One region of the Streptomyces sp. NPDC021212 genome, then DNA from elsewhere that is predicted to be linked to it. Evidence: riboswitches for the same ligand, from Rfam matches in the RefSeq annotation. Region 1 holds a riboswitch; the other holds the start of a gene.

The links. Region 1 has a riboswitch for S-adenosylmethionine ahead of thrC (threonine synthase). Riboswitches for the same ligand answer to the same signal wherever they lie in the genome.
Region 2: linked by a shared signal. The riboswitch ahead of ACH4SI_RS29825 (aminotransferase class V-fold PLP-dependent enzyme) and the one ahead of thrC (threonine synthase) in region 1 are both predicted to bind S-adenosylmethionine.

The regions. Positions count from the first base shown of each region.
Region 1 covers NZ_JBIRPZ010000016.1:27,639-38,437, forward strand. The annotation lists gene ACH4SI_RS34405 (extracellular solute-binding protein) at 1-1,179, shown strand, start outside; gene ACH4SI_RS34410 (DUF3263 domain-containing protein) at 1,176-1,409, shown strand; gene otsB (trehalose-phosphatase) at 1,478-2,317, shown strand; gene ACH4SI_RS34420 (trehalose-6-phosphate synthase) at 2,596-4,062, opposite strand; gene ACH4SI_RS34425 (glucosyl-3-phosphoglycerate synthase) at 4,137-5,084, opposite strand; SAM riboswitch class I at 5,260-5,401, shown strand; gene thrC (threonine synthase) at 5,419-6,705, shown strand; gene ACH4SI_RS34435 (MoaD/ThiS family protein) at 6,702-6,980, shown strand; gene ACH4SI_RS34440 (cold-shock protein) at 7,389-7,595, shown strand; gene groL (chaperonin GroEL) at 7,955-9,580, shown strand; gene murQ (N-acetylmuramic acid 6-phosphate etherase) at 9,686-10,636, opposite strand; gene ACH4SI_RS34455 (MurR/RpiR family transcriptional regulator) at 10,735-10,799, opposite strand, start outside.
Region 2 covers NZ_JBIRPZ010000012.1:22,363-33,161, forward strand. The annotation lists gene ACH4SI_RS29790 (hypothetical protein) at 51-1,274, opposite strand; gene ACH4SI_RS29795 (NlpC/P60 family protein) at 1,365-2,477, opposite strand; gene ACH4SI_RS29800 (NlpC/P60 family protein) at 2,683-3,708, opposite strand; gene ACH4SI_RS29805 (NYN domain-containing protein) at 3,984-5,342, opposite strand; gene ACH4SI_RS29810 (hypothetical protein) at 5,366-5,611, opposite strand; gene ACH4SI_RS29815 (rhomboid family intramembrane serine protease) at 5,756-6,466, shown strand; gene ACH4SI_RS29820 (Lrp/AsnC family transcriptional regulator) at 6,463-6,744, shown strand; gene ACH4SI_RS29825 (aminotransferase class V-fold PLP-dependent enzyme) at 6,762-8,123, opposite strand; SAM riboswitch class IV at 8,277-8,394, opposite strand; gene trpD (anthranilate phosphoribosyltransferase) at 8,911-9,993, opposite strand; gene ACH4SI_RS29835 (cytochrome bc complex cytochrome b subunit) at 10,149-10,799, opposite strand, start outside.

The DNA of each region.
Region 1 (10,799 bases):
GGGAACGTCCTGAAGGTGATCGCGGCGGACTACGGCGACAGCGCCGAGAACACCTCCCAGAAGTACTGGGACAAGCTGGCCCGGGCCTTCGAGGCCAAGCACAGCGGCATCACGGTCGACGTCAAGGTCTACAGCTGGACCGACGTCGACAAAAAGGTCGCCGACATGGTCAAGGACGGCGACAGCCCGGACATCGCGCAGATCGGCGCGTACGCCGACTACGCCGCCGCGGGCAAGCTCTACCGCGCCGACCAGATGCTCTCCATTCCCACCCAGGCCGCGTTCATCGCCTCGATCGCCCAGGCGGGCGAGGTCAGCCGGGTGCTGTACGGGCTGCCCTTCGTCTCCAGCGCCCGGCTGCTCTTCTACAACAAGAAGCTGTTCGACGAGGCGGGCATATCCTCCGCCCCCACCAGCTGGGCGGAACTGAAGGACGCCGCGCGGCAGCTCAAGTCGGCCGGCGTGAAGATCCCGTACGGGCTCCCGCTCGGCCCCGAGGAGTCGCAGGCCGAGGCCATGATCTGGATGCTGAGCGGCGGGGGCGGCTACACCGACTCCAACGGCAGCTACACCATCGACTCCGACGCCAACATCGAGACGTTCGAATGGCTGCGGGACGAGCTGGTCGGCGCCGGCCTCACCGGTTCGGGCTCCCCGGCCCGCACCAACCGGCAGGACGTCTTCAACGCCTTCACCCGTGGCGAGGTCGGCATGCTCAACGGCCACCCCACCCTGATGCAGCAGGCGTCCGGCCACGACATCGACTACGCCACCGCCCCGCTGCCGGGCCGCACCGGCAAGTCCACCTCGACGATGGGCGTCGCCGACTGGCTCATGGCGTTCAAGGCGAACGGCAAGCGGAAGCAGATCGGCGACTTCCTCAACTTCGTCTACCAGGAAAAGAACGTGCTGGACTTCGCCGACCAGTACGACCTGCTGCCGGTCACCACGTCCGTCTCCTCCACGATGCGCCACGAGAAGGACCACAAGAAGCTGTGGCGCTTCCTCGACCAGATGGACAGAGCCCAGTTCTACCCGGCGGACAAGACCTCGTGGCCGGCCATCAGCAAGATGGTCAAGGAGAAGATCGGCTCGACGGTGACCAGCGGCGGCGACCCGGCGAGCGTCCTCGGCGAGATCCAGCGGGCCGCCGACGCCATGGAGACGACCAAGCCGTGACCGCCGAGGAACTCTCCGAACAGGACCTGGCCGTGCTCGCCGTGGAGCGGACCGGCTGGCCGGGTCCTGGCGCCAAGGAGCGGGCCATACGGGAGCGGCTCGGCATCACCCCGACCCGCTACTACCAGCTGCTCAACGCCCTGCTGGACGACCCCCGCGCGCTGGAGCACGACCCGGTGACCATCAACCGGCTGCGCCGCGTGCGCGATCAGCGGCGCGAACGCCGCTGAGGCCGCCCGCGCCCGGCCGGTGGCCGGTGTTACGGGTGCCGGTGGGCGGGGGCGGGTAGGGTCGCCGCATGGGCAGCCACCCCCTTCCCGTCCCCGTCACCGCCGCCGGCCGCGAGGGTCTCGCGGCCCTCCTGGAACGGCCCGACCGAGCCGTCGTCGGGGTCGACTTCGACGGCACCCTCGCCGACATCGTCCCCGACCCCGACCAGGCCCGCGCCCACCCCGGCGCCGTCCCGGCCCTCGCCGCGCTGGGCCCCCGGCTGCGCTCCCTCGCGGTGATCACCGGCCGCCCGGCCGAAGTCGCCGTCCGCCACGGCGGCTTCGGGGACAGCGGCGCCCCGGCCAACCTCGTCGTCCTCGGCCTCTACGGCGCCGAGCGCTGGGACGCGTCCACCCGTACCGTCCAGGCCCCCGAGCCCCACCCGGGCATCGCCGCCGTCCGCTCCGAACTGCCGGGCGTCCTGGAGGCGAACGGCGCCTGGCACGGCACCTGGACCGAGGACAAGGGCCGTGCCGTCGCGGTCCACACCCGCCGCACCGAGGACCCCCAGGCCGCCTTCGACCAGCTGCGCGCCCCGCTGCACGCGCTGGCCGAGCGCCACGGCCTGATCGTCGAACCGGGCCGCCTGGTCCTGGAACTGCGCCCGCCCGGCATGGACAAGGGCGTCGCGCTGCTGGAGTACGTCCGGGAGACGTCCGCGGGCGCGGTGCTCTACGCGGGCGACGACCTCGGTGACCTGGCCGCGTTCGCGGCCGTGGAGCGGTTGCGGAAGGAAGGCGTGCCGGGGCTGCTGGTGTGCAGCGGCAGCACGGAGGTGACGGCCCTGGCGGAGCGCGCCGACCTGGTGGTCGAAGGACCGGCCGGGGTGGTGGCCCTGCTGGAGGCCCTGGCGGCGGCGATGCGCTGATTGTTCCCCACCCCACCCCGCCCCTTCCCGAACCGGGGGCAAGCCCCGGACCGCGCCCGCGTGTGATGTGCCCCCCGGCGGTGCCCCTGCGGGTCGGGACGCGGGAGAGCGACGCTGCGCCGGTGGGTCTGCGCAGCGGTGCCCGGCTGTGGCGGCGCACCCGGCCGACCGTGGGTCGGGGCTGAGCCCGCGAGCGGTGCTCGGGTGTGGTGGTGCTCCGGCCCCGGCCGGGGTGCCGGGGTGCCGGGGGCGGAGCCCCGGGGTGAGGGGGCGCGGGGCTAGGGGGTGTCCTCCAGCGCGTGCAACTGGGCCAGGAACCAGTCGCGGGGTGGGAGGGCCGTCGCGGCGGCGGCCAGGCGTTTCGTACGGTCCGCGCGCTCGCCCTCCGGCGTCCGCAGCGCCTCGTCCAGCGCTCGCGCCGTGCCCTCCACGTCGTACGGATTCACCACCACCGCGTCCGCGCCCAGCTCCTCGTACGCCCCCGCCTCCCGCGACAGCACCAGCGCGCAGCCGCGTTCGGAGACGACCGGGACCTCCTTGGCGACCAGGTTCATCCCGTCCCGGATCGGGTTGACGAGGGCCACGTCGGCCAGCCGGTAGGCGGCCAGGGAGCGCGCGAAGTCGTCCTTCACATGGAGCGCGACCGGCTGCCAGCCCTCCGTCCCGTACTCCGCGTTGATCTCCTCGGCGAGCACCCGCACCCGCTCGGTGTAGTCGCGGTAGACGGCGAGGTCCTGGCGCGACGGGTAGGCGAAGGCCACGTGGACCACGCGCTCGCGCCACTCGGGACGGGTCTCCAGCAGGCGGCGGTAGGCCAGCAGCCCGCGCACGATGTTCTTGGACAGCTCGGTGCGATCCACCCGGACGATCGTCTTCCGCCCCGGGCCGATCTGCTCGCGCAGCGCCGCCAGCCGTTCGTCCACGTCGGCCGCCCGCGACCGCTCCCGCAGGAAGGTGGCGTCGGCGCCGAGGCCGTGCACCCCGAGCCGGGTCTCCCGGCCCTCGAAGCGCACGGCGGCCGCCGAGCCGTCCGTCCCCCGGACGACCTCCGCGCCCAGCACCGCCGCACAGCAGTCGGCGAACGACGCGGCCCAGCGCCCGGTGAGGAAGGCGGCACGGTCGCCGCCGAGGATGCCGCGCAGCACGCCCGCCGCGACATCGTCCGGCAGCAGCCGGTAGTAGTCCGGGGGCGCCCAGGGCGTGTGCGAGAAGTGGCCGATCCGCAGGTCGGGGCGGCGCGCCCGGAGCAGCCCGGGGACCAGCGCCAGGTGGTAGTCCTGCACCAGCACGACCGCGCCCTCGGCCGCCTCCTGGGCGAGCGCGTCGGCGAAGGCCGCGTTGTACGTCTCGTACGCCGCCCACTGCGCGCGGAACTCCGCGTCGAAGACCGGCTCGACCGGGGTCTGGTAGAGCAGGTGGTGGACGAACCACAGCACCGAGTTCGCGACGCCGTTGTACGCCGCGGCGAAGACATCCGGCGCGATGTCCAGCATCCGCACCTGCTGCCCGCCGGTGTGGTCCGCGTCCAGGTGGCCGGTCCCGGCGCGGCGCGCCGCCTCGCGGTCGCCGTCGCCGAGCGCGGCGCACACCCACACGGCCCCGGCGTCGGGCCCGATCGCGCTCAGGCCGGAGACCAGCCCGCCGCCCCCGCGCTTGGGGGTGAGCGAACCGTCCTCGCCCAGCGCGTACGAGACAGGGCCGCGGTTGGACGCGACGAGGATCGGTGCGCTGCGTTCAACGGCCATGTCGCGAGCCTAGCCATCGGACACCCGGCGCAAACGTACGTACGGTTTCTTGTGCCCGGGAGAGTTAGGCGAAGCTATGCCGCGCGCCGCTCCTGGTACTCCGGGATCTCGATCATCGGCGGCCGCTCCTCCGTGTCCACCGCCGTGGTGCGCGGCTCGAAGCCGTTCTCACCGCGCTCGAACTGGGTCAGCCGCGGCCGCACCAGATGGCCGCGGGCCAGCCGCAGCTGGGCGGTGCGGTAGATCGCCGCGGCCATCCGGCCGAGCGCCTTGCCGTCCTGGTGGCGGTGTTTGCGCACGCCGATGTCGACCTGGGCGAGGGCGTCGAGCCCGACCGTGTGCAGCGCGTCGACCAGCAGGCCCAGCTCGACCCCGTACCCGACGGGGAACGGCAGCCGCTCCAGCAGCGAGCGCCGGGCCGCGTACTCGCCGCCCAGCGGCTGGACGAAACCGGCCAGCTGCGGCCAGTGCAGGTTCAGCAGCGGCCGCGCGACCAGCTCGGTGACCCGGCCGCCCTGGCCGGCGGCGTCCCGCAGCGGACGGTCGTACATGCCCTTGACCAGCTGCACCCCGGGGTCGGTGAGCAGCGGCCCGACGATCCCGGAGACGAAGCGCGCGTCGAATTCGCGCAGGTCGGCGTCGATGAAGCAGACGATGTCGCCGCTGGTCGCCAGCAGTGACCGCCACAGCACCTCGCCCTTGCCGGGCAGCGCGGGCAGGCGCGGCAGCAGCGCGTCGCGGTGGACCACCCTCGCGCCGGCCGCCGCGGCGACCTCGGCGGTGCGGTCCGTGGAACCGGAATCCAGCACCACCAGCTCGTCGACGAGCGGCACGGCCTCGGTCATCAGCTCGCGGCGGATCGCGGCGGCGATCTCGCCGACGGTCGCCTCCTCGTTCAGCGCGGGCAGCACCACGCTGACGCTCGTCGCCGTGTGGCGCTTCGCGGCCAGCAGGCGGTCCAGCGGACGGTCGTCGGCCGACCAGGAGCGGTGCTCCAGCCAGCGCTCCACCTCATCCAGCACCTGTTTTGTCTCCCTGCTGTGATCGCTCGGGCGTGATGGTTGTGATCCATCTCGCGGTTCGGACGTCTGGCTCAACCCTCCGGGCCGTCGGTTACAGTCTTGAACAACGCACGTGACCTTCGTATGTCGGGGGCACGGTGTGACAAACGCCCCGGGTCCGGCCCGGTGGCCATACCGCTCATCCAGAGGGGCAGAGGGAACGGCCCGTTGAAGCCCCGGCAACCCTCCAGCTGGTCTCGCGTCCTGTAGCGAGGCTCCCAGCTCGGGAAGGTGCCAATTCCGTCTCGTGGCGAAATGCGTCCCGAGGAAGATGAGGAGAAAGGGCCTCGCCTCCATGGCTGTGCAATCCGTCGAAAGCTCAACCACTTCCGCTGCCGCTTTCGGCCCCGCCGTCGCCCTGTCCTGCCGCGAGTGCGGTGAGCGCTTCGACCTCGGCCCGATCTTCGCGTGCGGGTCGTGTTTCGGGCCGCTCGAGGTGGCGTACGAGCTGCCGAGCGGCGACCCGGAGGCCCTGCGGAAGCAGATCGAGGCCGGTCCGGACAACATCTGGCGCTACGCGCCGCTGCTGCCCGTCCCCACGGACGTGGCCACGCTCCCCAGCCTGAGCCCGGGCTTCACCCAGCTCGTCAAGGCCGACCGGCTCGCCCGTGAGCTGGGCGTCACCGGCGAGCTGCACGTCAAGGACGACTCCGGCAACCCGACCCACTCCTTCAAGGACCGGGTCGTCGCCATCGCCGTCCAGGCGGCCCGCACCTTCGGCTTCACCACCCTGTCCTGCTCCTCCACCGGCAACCTGGCCGGCGCGGTGGGCGCCGCGGCCGCCCGTTCCGGCTTCCGCTCGTGCGTCTTCATCCCGCACGACCTGGAGGCGGGCAAGGTCGTCATGGCCGCTGTCTACGGCGGTGACCTGGTCGGCATCGAGGGTACGTACGACGACGTCAACCGCTTCTGCAGCGAGCTGATCGGCGACCCCGTGGGCGAGGGCTGGGGCTTCGTCAACGTCAACCTGCGGCCGTACTACGGCGAGGGCTCCAAGACCCTGGCGTACGAGATCTGCGAGCAGCTCGGCTGGCGGCTGCCGGACCAGATCGTCATCCCGATCGCCTCCGGCTCCCAGCTCACCAAGATCGACAAGGGGCTCAAGGAGCTGATCAAGCTCGGTCTGGTCGAGGACAAGCCGTACAAGATCTTCGGCGCGCAGGCCGAGGGCTGCTCCCCGGTCTCCACCGCCTTCAAGGCGGGCCACGACGTGGTGCGCCCGCAGAAGCCGAACACCATCGCCAAGTCGCTGGCCATCGGCAACCCGGCGGACGGCCCGTACGTCCTCGACATCGCGCGCCGCACCGGCGGGGCGGTGGAGGACGTCACCGACGAGCAGGTGGTCGACGCGATCAAGCTGCTCGCCCGCACCGAGGGGATCTTCGCGGAGACCGCGGGCGGCGTGACCGTCGGCGTGACGAAGAAGCTGATCGAGGACGGTCTGCTCGACCCGTCCCTGACGACCGTCGTCCTCAACACCGGCGACGGCCTCAAGACCCTCGACGCGGTGGCCCCCACCACGGGCCCCTCCGCCATCATCCGCCCCACCCTTGACTCGTTCCGAGAGGCTGGCCTCGCATGAGCGTCAACGTCCGAATCCCGACCATCCTGCGTACCTACACCGGCGGCCAGGCCGAGGTCAGCGCCGAGGGCGCGACCCTCGCCGAGGTTCTGGCGGACCTGGAGAAGAACCACGCGGGCATCGCGGCCCGCGTCCTGGACGACACCGGCAAGCTGCGCCGCTTCGTGAACGTCTACGTCAACGACGATGACGTGCGGTTCGCCGAGGGCCTGGCCACGGCCACGCCGGACGGCGCCGGAGTGTCCATCATCCCCGCGGTCGCGGGTGGCTGCTGACGCTCCATCACCCCTCTCACCTCTGGAAATCGCCCCGTCCGGGAAGAAACGGACGGGGCGATTCCGTGTGTTGAATCGCGATACAGTTGCCCCGCCTCCCCAGCGGCCCCGGCGCCACCACATATGAGAACTCGTCAACTTGTGCGCAAAGTGTGTGCGCGATTTGTCGGGTTGATGCCCTATGTCCCGCCAGGTTTGCCCGAACTTCACAGGAATTCTCCACTTATTCCCGATCGGCCGCGCCCAGAATTCTCGTCCAATTGACCTGTTGCAGAGGGCGTTGGGACGGATACATTCAGCGGCGGTCGACGCGTTCCGGCGCACACCCCCCTCGACTCGGGGGGTGAGGTCTGACCCGGGTCCGCGGAGTGCGGTCCTGCGCAAGGGCCAGCAATAGGGGAGTTAGGAATGGCTCAGGGCACCGTCAAGTGGTTCAACGCGGAGAAGGGGTACGGCTTCATCGCGGTCGACGGTGGTGCGGACGTGTTCGTCCACTACAGTGCGATCCAGATGGACGGTTACCGCACCCTCGAGGAAGGCCAGCGGGTCGAGTTCGAGATCTCGCAGGGCCAGAAGGGCCCGCAGGCGGACATGGTCCGCGTGGCCGTAGGCTGACGCGCCGAACGCGAGGCAGCTGACTGAAGTCCGGAGGGCCCGTACCCCGCGAGGGGACGGGCCCTCTGGCATGTCCCGGGTCGCCCGTACCTCGCGAGGGGGTGGGCCCTCTGGCATGTCCCGGGCCCCGCCGCTCATCTCTCCCGGCGCCTCTTGACGCCCATCGGGCGCTTGCACTCTCATGGGTCGAGTGCTAATTATTGCGTTAGCACTCTGAAGGTGAGAGTGACAGAAGGATCGGGTCGGTGAGGCAAGCCGACGCCGCGCGGGGCAAGGAACCGCACGGCAGGCAGGCCGTCCGTCGCGGGCGCCAGGCGCGGTCCGGAGCAATCCACCCCGTCTTGGGAGGACCACTTCACATGGCCAAGATCATCGCGTTCGACGAGGAGGCGCGGCGCGGCCTCGAGCGCGGGATGAACCAGCTCGCCGACGCCGTCAAGGTCACCCTCGGCCCCAAGGGCCGTAACGTCGTCCTCGAGAAGAAGTGGGGCGCCCCCACGATCACCAACGATGGTGTGTCCATCGCCAAGGAGATCGAACTCGAGGACGCGTACGAGAAGATCGGCGCCGAGCTGGTCAAGGAGGTCGCGAAGAAGACGGACGACGTCGCCGGTGACGGCACGACGACCGCGACCGTCCTCGCCCAGGCGCTGGTCAAGGAGGGCCTGCGGAACGTTGCCGCGGGCGCCAACCCGATGGCCCTCAAGCGCGGCATCGAGAAGGCCGTCGAGGCCGTCTCCGCCCAGCTGCTCGAGCAGGCCAAGGACGTGGAGACCAAGGAGCAGATCGCCTCCACCGCCTCCATCTCCGCCGCCGACACCCAGATCGGCGAGCTGATCGCCGAGGCCATGGACAAGGTCGGCAAGGAAGGCGTCATCACCGTCGAGGAGTCGCAGACCTTCGGGCTCGAGCTCGAGCTCACCGAGGGCATGCGCTTCGACAAGGGCTACATCTCCCCGTACTTCGCGACGGACATGGAGCGTATGGAGGCGTCGCTCGACGACCCGTACATCCTGATCGTCAACTCGAAGATCACCAGCGTGAAGGACCTCCTCCCGCTGCTCGAGAAGGTCATGCAGTCCGGCAAGCCGCTGCTGATCATCGCCGAGGACATCGAGGGCGAGGCGCTGGCGACCCTGGTCGTCAACAAGATCCGTGGCACCTTCAAGTCCGTCGCCGTCAAGGCCCCGGGCTTCGGTGACCGCCGCAAGGCCATGCTCGGCGACATCGCCATCCTCACCGGTGGCACCGTCATCTCCGAGGAGGTCGGCCTCAAGCTGGAGAACGCGGGCATCGACCTGCTCGGCCGCGCCCGCAAGGTCACCGTCACCAAGGACGAGACCACCATCGTGGACGGCGCCGGCGACACCGACCAGGTGCAGGGCCGCGTCAACCAGATCCGCGCCGAGATCGAGTCCTCCGACTCGGACTACGACCGCGAGAAGCTCCAGGAGCGCCTGGCGAAGCTGGCCGGCGGCGTGGCCGTCATCAAGGCCGGTGCCGCGACCGAGGTCGAGCTGAAGGAGCGCAAGCACCGCATCGAGGACGCGGTGCGCAACGCCAAGGCCGCCGTCGAGGAGGGCATCGTCGCCGGTGGTGGCGTGGCCCTGCTCCAGACCGTCTCGGTCTTCGAGAAGCTGGAGCTCGAGGGCGACGAGGCCACCGGTGCCCAGGCCGTGCGCCTGGCCCTGGAGGCCCCGCTGAAGCAGATCGCCGTCAACGCCGGCCTCGAGGGCGGCGTCGTGGTGGAGAAGGTGCGCAACCTGACCCCGGGCCACGGCCTCAACGCCGCGACCGGTGAGTACATCGACCTGATCGCCGAGGGCATCATCGACCCGGCCAAGGTCACGCGCTCCGCGCTGCAGAACGCCGCGTCGATCGCCGCGCTGTTCCTCACCACCGAGGCCGTCATCGCCGACAAGCCCGAGAAGGCCGCTCCGGCGGGCGCCCCGGGCGGCATGCCGGGCGGTGACATGGACTTCTGATCGGCTTCGGCGCCCCGCGCGCCGGTCGGTCACACCGTCCACAGACGACGGCGGGGCGGCACCCTTTCTCCCAGGGGTGCCGCCCCGCCGCCGTGCTGTGTGCCGTTATGCTCCCGCCGCTTCGAGGGCCGCCCGGAGGTGTCCGTTCGCCTCGGCGAGCAGCTTCTCGGCGGTGGGCGCGTCCACGCCGCCGAGGATGGTCAGGATGGCGTTCTTGGCCTCCCAGTCGGTGGCCGTCAGCGCGCTCTCGATCCGCTCGTCCGTGGCGCCGGTCGCCAGCGAGACGATACGACGCGTGCGCGCCCGCAGCTTCTCGTTCGAGGCGCGCACGTCGACCATCAGATTCCCGAAGGTCTTGCCCAGCCGGATCATGGTGATGGTCGAGATCATGTTGAGCACGAGCTTCTGCGCCGTACCCGCCTTGAGCCGGGTGGAGCCGGTGAGCAGCTCCGGTCCGACGACGACCTCGACGCCGTGGTCGGCGGCCGCGGCGAGCGCCGAACCCGCGTTGCACGACAGCCCGACCGTGAGCGCCCCGCGGCGGCGGGCGTGCTCGACGGCGCCCACGGCGTACGGGGTGCGGCCGGAGGCCGAGACGCCCACGACCGCGTCGTCCGGGCCGATCCCGATCCGGTCCAGGTCCTCGGCGGCCACCTCCGCGCTGTCCTCCGCCCCTTCCACGGACGACATCACTGCGGTCTCCCCGCCCGCGATCAGGCCGACCACCCGGTCCGGCCGGGCGTTGAAGGTGGGCGGGCACTCGCTCGCGTCGAGCACCCCGAGCCGCCCGGCGGTGCCCGCGCCCGCGTACACCAGCCGTCCGCCGCCCGCCATGCGCGCGGCGATGCCGTCGATGGCGGCGGCGATCCGGGGGAGCTGGGCGGCGACGGCGGCGGGGACCCCGGCGTCCTCGGCGTTCATGATGCGGGCGATCTCGACGGTGTCGAGCCGGTCGATCTCGGCGAGTTCGGGGCGGAACGCCTCGGTGGTGAGGGTCTCCAGCTGGGCGCGGAGCTGTCGCTGTTGCTGCTGTTGCTGATCGGCGGCGGAAGTCATGGCGAAGCGGCTCTTTCCCTGTCTCAGCGTGATGGTGGGGGGTGGTGGTGGCGGTGCGGCGGCCTTGGCCACCCGGTCCCAGCGGTGGCGGGCCGGTCTCAGCGGTGGCGGGGGCGGGGGTCGTGCCGGTGCGCGAGGGCCTCGTACGAGGCGGACAGGGCGG
Region 2 (10,799 bases), on a different contig from region 1:
GCAGGGGACCCGGGGCAGCGCCCCGGTGTCGGGGAGGGGCGGGGTGGGGGCTAGCCCAGGACCTCCGCCACGTACTTGCGCCACTCGGCCGTGAACTTCGGCAGGCTCACGTCCAGTACGTCCCGCAGGCCGTCCTCCACCGCGCCCTCGCGCCGCGGGGCGGCGCCGACGGCGCGGTAGAGGGCTACCAGCTTCCGTTCGCCCCAGCGGTCGGCGATCATGCGGCAGGCCAGCCAGCCCTGTTCGTAGGCTTCGGAGAGGCGGTCGGGGCGGCTGCCGAAGCGGAAGGCGTCGTCGGGCGGGAGGGCCTTCGGGAGACGGCCCGCGGCGACGGACTCGGTCAGTTCGGGGGCGACCTGGCTGGGGGTGCGGCCGGGGATGCGGTAGCCGGTCCAGTCGGCGAAGCCCTCGGAGAGCCACAACGGGGTGGCGGCGGTGGTGGCGGCCCGGGTGGCGACATGGGCCGTCTCGTGGGTGATCACAACCTGGCGCCCGAAGTCGCCGAGCGCCCGGTACGCGTCGGGGTTGACGATCACGCGATCGGCGGGTGAGGAGTCGCTCGCGCCGCCGACCTCGCCGGTGGTGACGGCCGCGATGCCCCGGTAGCCGCCCGCGGAGGCACCCAGCAGGGCGGCCATCCGGCTCAGCGAGGCGGGCACCTCGACGACGACGCGCCCGGCCCAGGAGCCGGGCCAGACCCGGTCGAGGGCGGGCACGGCCCGGTCGGCGGTGGCGGCGACCCCGCGCAGCAGCCTGCGGTTCTGGCCGACGCCGAGGACGAGGCTGTGCTTGCCGCGGACGACGTCGACCCGGCCCTGGTCCCACAGCTGGTCGACGCCGCGCTTGCCGTCCACCCGGCCGTCGTCGTCGGCGACGAACCAATGCCCGTCGCGGTGCGCGAGCGTCAGGTACTGGGGGGCGACGACGGGGGCGGTGTCGTATCCGGCGAGCCGGTAGCGGAGTTCGACCTGGGCGGCCAGGCGGCGGCCGGTGCCCAGGGCGGGCCGGAAGCCGCCGGTGTGCACCAGCCGGTACGTCCAGGAGCGCAGCGGTACGGCGGACAGCCGGCGGAACACCTGCCGCTGCTGGGCCCGGTAGCCGGCCGAGCCACGGTCGACGGTGGCGAGGAAGGCTGCCGCGTCCCGGCCGCGCACCGCCGCGGCCCGCTGGTCGAGCATGCGCTGCACGGCGCGGCCGTCGCGCCCGGCGGGGTCGTCGGGCGGAACGGTCGTGCCGCACGCGCAGAGCGCGGCCAGCGGCAGCGCCCACACCACCGGCAGACAGAGTGCCGCCCGCCATCGCCCCGATCTCCACCGACTCCACCGACCCGTCACGCCATAGATCGTACGAGCCGCCGCCGCGCTTCAGACGCGGGTGATGGAAAAGATCGGCATCATGCCGACGGGGTCGTAGCGGACCGCCGCCCCGGGGTAGGGCGCGTGGATCACCTGCCCGCCGCCGGCGTACATGGCGACGTGCCCGGCGTCGGAGCGGTAGACGATCAAGTCGCCGGGGCGGGCCTGGGACAGCGGGACCGGCTGCCCGGCGTGCGCCTGGGCCTGCGAGGTGCGGGGGATCGCCACCCCGGCCCGGCGGTACGCCCACTGGGTCAGCCCGGAGCAGTCGAAGGCGGTGGGCCCGGCCTGCCCCCAGGCGTACGGCAGGCCGAGCGCGGCCCGCACCGCGCCGAACGCCGCGGCGGCGCGCGGCGAGGCCGGCGGCAGATCAGTCGTAGCGTGCGCGCCACCGAGGGGCACGCCGGGCACGGCGTACGCCCCGTGCCCGCCCCCATCCCCGGCGCGCGAGGCGCGGGCGTACGCCTCCCACTCCCCCGGTCGCAGCGCGCCCAGCAGCCGTCGCGCGGTGGCCAGCCTGCGCTGGACCTCGCGCTTGTGGCGGGCGACGGCCAGGCGGTTGCGCTCCAGCTTCACCAGCTGCGCGGCGGCCTCCGCACGCTGCTGCGCCAGGGTGCGCTGGGCGCGCGCCAGGACCCGCAGCTGACCGGCCTGGCGGCTGGTGATGCGGTCCAGCATGGCGGCCCGGTCGAGGTAGCGGGCCGGGTCGGAGGAGAGGAGGAGGGCGAGGCCCGGGTCGAAGCCGCCGGTGCGGTACTGCCCGCCCGCGATCGCGCCGAGCGCGACCCGCATCCGGTTGACCCGCTCCTGGCCGCGGGCCGCCCGGTCCTGGAGGCGGTCCACCTGGCGGCGCAGCCGATGGGCCCGGGTGCCGGCCGCGTTGTAGCGCTCGGTGGCCTGTTCCGCCTGCTCGTAGAGCCGGTCGATCCGGTCGGCGGCGGCCCGGTCGGCGGAGGGCGGGGCCGAGATCCGGGCCGCGGGGTGGCCCGCCGGGGTGTCCTGGGGTTCGGCCACGGCCGGGGCGGCCAGCGCGGCGCCAGTGGCGGCGGCCGCCGAGGCGGCGGTCCAGACGACGGTGGCCCGGACGGGCCCGTGCTTCGAGACACGGCGAAAGGACGCCATGGGAGCCGCACTCCCTTCCGCGGAGTCGGTGAGGAACTGCGCGCAGACAGTAGCGGCGCGAGCACCCCGGGGCCAAAGCCGATCGCGGGCACACAAACTGACGCCCCGCCGGAGACCGCAGGTCACCGACGGGGCGGGAGTCGTGTGGAGTTGTGGCGATTCGCCCGAACGGAGGGGTTCCGCGAGGTTTGAACGCCTTACGCCGTCAGACCCTCACACCGAACTGGAACGGCATGTTGTCCATCGACTCGAAGCGCACGCCGGCGCCGGGCTTGGGTGCGTGCAGCACCTGCCCGTTGCCCGCGTACAGGCCTATGTGGTGCAGGTCGCCGTAGAACAGCACCAGGTCGCCGGGCTTCAGCTCGCCGCGGCCGATGCGGCTACCGGCGTTGGCCTGGTCCTGCGAGATGCGCGGCAGCTGGACCCCGGCCTGCTGGTACGCCCAGCCGGTGAGGCCGGAGCAGTCGAAGGAGGACGGGCCGGTGGCGCCCCAGACGTAGGGCGAACCGATCTTGGTCTTGGCGGCAGCCAGCGCGGCGGCGGCACGCTGCGAGTCGGGCACCTCGTTGCCCAGGTCGGCCCGGCTGCTGGAGCGGTTGGCGCGCTCCTTCTCCTCCTGCGCCATCTTGGCGCGTTCCTGCTCGGTGAGGGTGTTGAGCAGGTTGCGGGCCTTGGTGAGCTTGCCCTGGATCTGCTTCTTCTTCTCGCCCAGGGCCTTCCGGGTGTCCGCCAGGTCCTGGAGCTTGGTGGACGCCTCCTCGCGCTGCTGCTTGAGCGTGCGCTGCTTGTCGGCGATCTTCCGCAGGGACTCGGCCTGCTTGCCGCTCACCTGGTCGAGGGTGGACGCCTTGTCGAGGTAGGTGTCCGGGTCGGAGGAGAGGATCAGCTGTACGGAGGGGTCGATACCGCCGGTGCGGTACTGGGCGGTGGCCATCGCACCCAGGCCGTCGCGCAGCTTGTTCAGGTCCTCCTGACCGCGCGCCACGTTGTCCTGGAGGTCGCCGACCTGCTGCTCCAGCTTCTCCTGCTTCTCCTTGGCGCCGTTGTACTTCTCGGTCGCCGCCTCCGCCTCTTCGTAGAGCTTGTCGACCTGCTCCTTGACGTCCTTCTTGTCCTGCTTCGGAGCGGCCTGAGCGGCCTGGGACGTGAGGGCGACGGCGGCAGCGGCGGTCGCCGTCAGAACGGATACCCGAGTGCGGCTCGGCTGCTTGGGTCGACGGTGGGACGCCACGAAGGCGAGCTCCTTCTTCCTCCGGCCGCCTACCAGGGGTTGAGGTGCGACCCCGGCTCCACGGATACACCGCGGACTCGGCGGTACCCCCGCTGTCACCCCGGATGGGTGATCAACCGAGCGAAGGTTCGAGCCGACATTAGTAACCCTGCCGTGATCCGTTCAAATCCCGGCGACAAAAAAATCGGCCACGGACGCATCTTTTACAAACATCGCACGGGCAGTGACGGCCAATTGACGCTGCGCTGATGATTATCGGCCGCCAGGCGCACCCGTCAGGTGCGCGCAAGTCGCTTCAGCAACAGGGCGGATGCCACGGGGCGCGCTCCGGCGCGTGCGACCCCGTCCGCGACCTCGCGGTCGGTCGACACCACGACCACCGGACGCCCCGGCGGCTCGGCCCGCACCAGCTGCCGGATCAGCTCGTCCGCCGTCACCCCGGGCTTGCTGAAGAGCACCCTGACCCCGCGTGGCGGCGCCAGCAGCACCGGGGCCGCCAGCTCCGCCCCGTCGAAGACACAGGTCATCTCCGCGCCCGTCTGCGCCGCGAGCACGGCGAGCCCGCCCAGCAGCCGCAGCCGCTGCTTCTCCAGCGGCATGGTCGGATAGCCGGTCTTGGTGACGTTGTATCCGTCCACCACCAGATGCGCCTGCGGCAGCGCCAGCAACTGGTCCAGCAGCGCCGGGTCCATCTCCGACAGCGCCCTGGTCGCTATGTCCTTCGGCGTCATCTTCCCCGGCTCGACCGCGTCCACCGAGTCCGCCGGGTGCATCGACGCGGGCGGCAGCGCCAGTTCGCGACGCAGCCCCTGGGCCGCGTCCAGCACCGTGTCCAGCAGCAGCCGCAGCCGCATGTCCTCCACGCTGCGGCCCTCGCGCACCGCCCGGCGGCTCGCCTCCAGCGCCGACTCCGCCTCCGCCAGCCGGGCCCGCAGCCGCCGCGCCTCGCCGTCGGCGGCCGCCTGCCGCGCCGCGGCCTCCGACCGCACGGCCTCCAGCTCGCCCTCGGCCTTGCGCAGCGCCGCCGCCCCGCGCTTCACGTCGCTCTGCGCGCTGCGCAGCTTGCGCTGCGCCGCGTCCGTCTCCTTGCGGGCCGCGTCCAGCTCGGCGCGGACCCGGTCCGACTCCTTGCGCGCCGCCGCGCGGGCGGCCGCCAGCTCCTCGCGCAGCCGCTGCAGCTCGCGCTCCGTCTCCTCGCCGGCCCGCTCGGCCGACGCCCGCTGGGCTTCCTCGCCGGCCGCCTCGACCAGCTTCACCCAGCCCGTCGGGCGCAGTACGTACGCGGCCGCCGCCACGTCCACCGGATCCGCGGCCGCGGGCGGCGAACCGCCCTCTATGGCCTCGGCCAGCTCCGTCTGGGTGTCGCGCAGCCGCTGGGCGATCCGCTGCCGGAAGACGGGGTCGCTCTCCACGGCGGCGGCCATCGCGTTTCCCGCGAACTTCGCGCGCCGGTTCGGGGTGAAACGGGCGTACTGCCGCAGCTGGGGTGGCAGTTCGGTGACCGTCAGACCACCGAACGCGTCCGCGACCAGCGCCACCACGCGCCGCCGCACCCCTTCCGGCAGGGGGCGGTCCAGCGCCTCGGTGACGCCCTCGGCGTCACCGGCCGCCTCGCGGCCGCCCGTCCGGTCCACGACCTTCTCCTCGCTCCGTCTGGTCAGGCGCTCGCGTTCGTACTCGGACGGTCCACCAGCTCGATCTGGTCGACCGCGTTGCACCAGCGACAACGCACTGACTCAATGGTCTCACTGAGCACATCGCGCTCCTCGACCCGAGGCTCCCCGGCGAGGTCGAGGTGGACGAACTCGACCGCCTTCGTCGAGCGGGTCACATCGAAACGGGTGAGGTTGCCGCACAGCGTGCAGCGCCAGCGGGTCTCGGCGTTGGGCGTGGGAACGGCCATGGTGTCGCGTCCTCGCTTCTCGGCTCATCGGCGTCCTGTCACCCTACGGCCTGAGCCCCCGGCCATGGCGGGCCCGTACCCCCCTCCCCCGGGCGGCGGCGAGGCGCTCTGGGCAGGTTGTGCCGGGTACGCGATGATCTGACCATGATCGAGAAGTCGGCGGGGTCCGGCCGTCCCGTGATGACGTACGCCCTCATCGTCACGTGCTGCCTGATCTTCGTCCTCGGACCGGCCTCCGGGCTCGACCCCCGCTACGGCTCCGGCGGGGACCTCCTCCAGGCCCAGACCTCGTACTTCGAGCGCTGGGGAGTCGTCCCCAGCGCCCTGTGGAGCGGCACCCCCGCCGAGCCGCTGACCCCGCTGACCGCGCTCTTCGTCCACGGCAACTGGCTGCATCTGCTCGGCAACATGCTGTTCCTCTACGTCTTCGGGGCCATGACCGAGCAGCGCATGGGGCGTATGCATTTCGCCCTCTTCTACCTCGTCACCGGCTATCTCGCGCTCCTCGGCTACGCCGCCGCCCATGCCTCCTCCCCGCAGACGCTGGTCGGCGCCTCCGGCGCCATCTCCGGCGTCCTCGGCGCCTTCCTCTGGCTCTTCCCGCGCGCCCGGGTGACCAGCCTGTTCCCGTTCCTGTTCTTCCTCCCGCTGCGCTTCCCCGCCTGGGCCGTACTGATCTTCTGGGTCACCCTCCAATGGCTCGCCGCCCGCCAGGCCGACGCCCGCCCCGGCGTGGCCTACCTCGCCCATCTCGTGGGCTTCACCCTGGGCTTCCTCTACGCATGGGCCCGCTTCGGGCGGCCGGATAGAGTGGGCGGCGCAGCCAGGTCCAGCGAGGGAGAAAGCCAGCCGTGATCACTTCGATCGTGCTCATCAAGACCAGCGTGGACCGGATCCCGGAGACCGCCGAGAAGATCGCCGCGCTGGAGGGCGTGAGCGAGGTCTACTCGGTCACCGGCGCGCACGATCTGATCGCGATGGTGCGGGTGGCCCGCCACGACGACCTCGCGGACATCATCACGGGCCAGATCAGCAAGTTGCCGGGGGTGGCCTCCACCGAGACCCACATCGCCTTCCGGACGTACTCGCAGCACGACCTGGAGGCCGCGTTCGCCATCGGCCTCGACAGCTAGGCGCAGCCGGGCGCGCCCTAGCGCGCGGGCACGCAGCGGCCGTCCTCCGTGCGGTAGTCCCACTGCGCGCCGTCCCGGACCAGCTCCTTCACCGCCCGGACGAAGCGCTCCACATGCTCGTCCGGGGTGCCCGCGCCGAAGCTGACGCGGATCGCGTTCAGGGAGCGCTCCCCCGGGGCGGCCTCGGGCGCGCCGCACTCCCCCGGCTCGCCGGGCTCGCTGTCCAGCAGGGTCCGCAGCAGCGGATGCGCGCAGAACAGCCCGTCCCGTACGCCGATCCCGTACTCCGCGGACAGCGCCGCCGCGAAGTGCGAGCTGTTCCAGCCCTCCACCACGAACGACAGCACGCCCACCCGCGGTGCGTCGTCGCCGAACAGCGACAGCAGCCGCACCTCCGGCACCTCCGCCAGCCCCTCCCGCACCTTCGCGATCAGCTGCCGCTCGCGCGCCACCAGGCCGTCGAACCCGGCCTCGGACAGCGCCTTGCACGCCGAGGCGATCGCGTACACCCCGATCACATTCGGCGAACCCGCCTCGTGCCGCGCCGCGGTGGTGTGCCACTCGACGTCCACCCCTCCGTCGTCCCGCCGCGCGACCTTGCGGCTCGCGCCGCCGCCCGCCAGATACGGCCGCGCCTCGCGCAGCCAGTCGGCCCGGCCCGCTAGGACGCCCGCCCCGAACGGGGCGTACAGCTTGTGGCCCGAGAACGCCACCCAGTCCACGTCCGCCGTCGCGATGTCCACCGGGTGGTGCGGGGCCAGCTGCGCGGCGTCCAGGACGATACGGGCGCCGTGCGCATGCGCCGCCGCGGCCAGCGCCTCCACCGGCCACAGCTCACCCGTCACGTTCGACGCGCCCGTCACGCACACCAGCGCCGGGCCCCCGTCCCGCTCCGCCAGCGCCTTCTCCAGCGTCTCCACGGCCTGCCGCGGCGAGCGCGGCGCGCTCAGGTAACGCACCCGCACGTCCTCCCGCTGCTCCCACGGCAGCAGCGAGGCGTGGTGCTCGGTCTCGAACACGAACACCTCCGTACCGGCGGGCAGTACGGCGGCCAGCAGGTTGAGCGAGTCGGTGGTCGAGCGGGTGAACACCACCTGGTCGTCCTCCCGGCACCCCAGAAACGCCGCGACTTCCTTGCGGCTCGTCTCGAAGAGATCCGTCGACAGCTGCGACAGATAACCCGCCCCGCGGTGGACGCTCCCGTAGTACGGGGCATAGGCGGCGACGTCGTCCCACACCCGCCGCAGGGCGGGCGCGCTGGCCGCGTAGTCGAGCGCGGCGTAGGTCACCTCACCGCCGGTGACCAGGGGCACGGTGACGTCGCTGCCGAGGACGGGGAGCGGGGTGGCGGTCTGGACAGCAGAAGGGCACACGGACATGGCGAATTCTCCTGATGGGTGGCAGGCATGCGGAACATCGCTCGACGCACGGCTGATCCGGGCGGAGCCTTGCGGAAAACGGGCGCTGCGGCCCTAGCGCATTCGCTGCGTCACGGAAGAACTCCCTCGACCACCAGGACCCCTAGTGCGAGGGGTCCGCGCTTGCCGCGCGCCTCGCTGCGAGCGGCCTGGTCATCACCCGGGGCACCCCGCCACGGACGGAGGGTTGCCGGACAGCGGGCCGGGGCCGAAGTCGCTGTCGCTCGTGACCTGGAGGGATTGTGCCACACCGCGAGGCGGCGCCCACCCTCTGTCCGCATCGCGGACATGTTCCCCACCCCGCCCCTCCCCGAACCGGGGGCAAGCCCCCGGCCCCCGGGTGGGGGCTCCGCCCCCACACCCCCGCTCCTCAAGCGCCGGAGGGGCTGAGTGGTGGGGCACCGGAGGTGAGCCATTGCCGCCCCGGGCCCCGGGCGGGGGCCGGGGCCGCCGCGCCGCCGGCTTGGCTCCCTCGCCCACAACCGTGCGCGCCGGACGGGGGCGGGTGATCGTACTCGCGTACCGGAGCCGGGGGTCCGGGGGGCTCGCCCCCGGTTACGGGAAGGGGCGGGGTGGGGAAAGAACCGCGCCCCTGGGGCCCCGCCCCTCCGCCATGGCCCGCAACCGCGCCCGCCGACCCGACGGCGGTGACGACACGGCCGAGCCCCGGGGCCTGCCCGCCGCGCGGCGGAGCCGCACATCGGTGCTGTGGGAAGGGGCGGGGTGGGGGAAGAATCGCCACCGCGCGCTACGACGCGTTGCTCGCCCTCACCCATCGCTCCAGGGCCTCCCTCGCCGCGCCCGAGTCGATCGACTCGGCAGCTCGGGCGGCGCCCGTCGCGATGCGGGTCTTGAGCGGGGTCGTGGGAGGGTCGCGGTGCCAGTCCAGGGCCGCCAGGGCCGCGCCCGCGTTCAGGAGGACCGCGTCGCGTACAGGGCCCGTCTCGCCCGCCAGAACGCGGCGTGCCACGTCCGCGTTGTGCGAGGCGTCGGCGCCGCGCAGGGCCTCCACGGGGGCCAGTGCGAAGCCGATGTCGCGCGGGTCGAAGGTCTCCTGCCGGACCGTGCCGTCCCGCACCACCCACACCTGGGAGGTCGCGGTCACGGTCAGTTCGTCGAGCCCGTCGTCGCCCCGGAAGACCAACGCCGAGGAGCCGCGCTCGGCCAGCACCCCGGCCATGATCGGTGCCATCCGGGCGTCGGCGACGCCCGTGACCTGGCAGCGGACCCGGGCCGGGTTGGTGAGCGGGCCGAGGAAGTTGAACGGGGTCGCGATGCCCAGCTCGCGGCGGGCCGCCGCGACGTGCCGCAGCGACGGGTGGAACTTGACCGCGAAGCACATGGTGATGCCCGCTTCCTCGGCGATCTCGGCCACCCGCGCCGGGCTGAGGTCCAGGTTGACGCCGAGCTTCTCCAGGACGTCGGAGGCGCCGCTCGCGGAGGACGCGGCGCGGTTGCCGTGCTTGACCACGCGCGCGCCCGCGCCGGCCGCCACGAGGGCGGACATGGTCGAGATGTTGACGGTCTTGGCGCGGTCGCCGCCCGTGCCGACGATGTCGACGGTCGGCCCGGGCACCTCGATCGTCTTGGCGTGCCCGTACATGGCGCGGACGAGGCCGGACAGCTCGGCGACGGTCTCACCCTTGGCCCGCAGCGCTACCGCGAACCCGGCGATCTGGGCGTCGGTGGCCTCGCCGCGCATGATGCGGTCCATGGCCCAGGCGGTGTCGTCGGCGCTGAGGTCCTGGCCGTCCAGGAGGGAGCTGAGCACGTCCGGCCAGGTGCGGGCCGTCGCGGTGCTGTCGCCTCCGGCTGGGGTCACAACGTCCATGGTCCGCTCCTGAGTGGCTAGATCCGCGCTCGATCAGGGCAAGCCTATCGGCGCGTGCGGCATCCAGAACCACGACCAGGGCCCCGGGCCGGACGCGAGGTCCGGGCCGGGGCCCTGGTCTGTGGCGTACAGACGTCGGCAGACGTCAGCGGGCGTCAGTGGTGGCCGTGGCCGCTGGTGATCTCCTTGTACTCCTCGGAGGTCGGCTTCGGAATGAAGGCGTCCTTGCCGTAGTAGGACTTGGACAGCCTGGCCCGCAGCTTCTGCGACGCCTTGACCTTGCGGCGGACGCCGTTCTCGTCGACCTCGGGGCCGATCTCGTACGCCTTCGGCTGCTCGTGCTGGGTGAGCACGTGCAGCTGCTCCTGCGTGAGCGGCTCGTGGACCTCGATGAACTCACCGTGCGGCAGGCGCTTGATGATGCCGGTCTCGCGACCGTGCAGCACCTTCTCCTTGTCGCGCCGCTGGAGGCCCATGCAGATCCGCCTGGTGACGACGAACGCGATGGCCGGGCCGGCGAAGAAGGCGATCCGCACGAACCAGGTGATCGAGTTGATCGACAGCTGGAAGTGGGTGGCCCACAGGTCGTTGCCACCGCCGATCAGCATCACGAAGTAGGCGGTCAGCCAGGCGACACCGAAGGCCGTACGGGTCGGGGCGTTGCGCGGGCGGTCCAGGATGTGGTGCTCGCGCTTGTCGCCGCTGATCCATGCCTCGATGAAGGGGTAGAGGCCGATCGCGAAGAGGACCAGCGGGAAGGCCACGATCGGGATGAACACGCCCAGGACGAGCGTGTGACCCCAGGC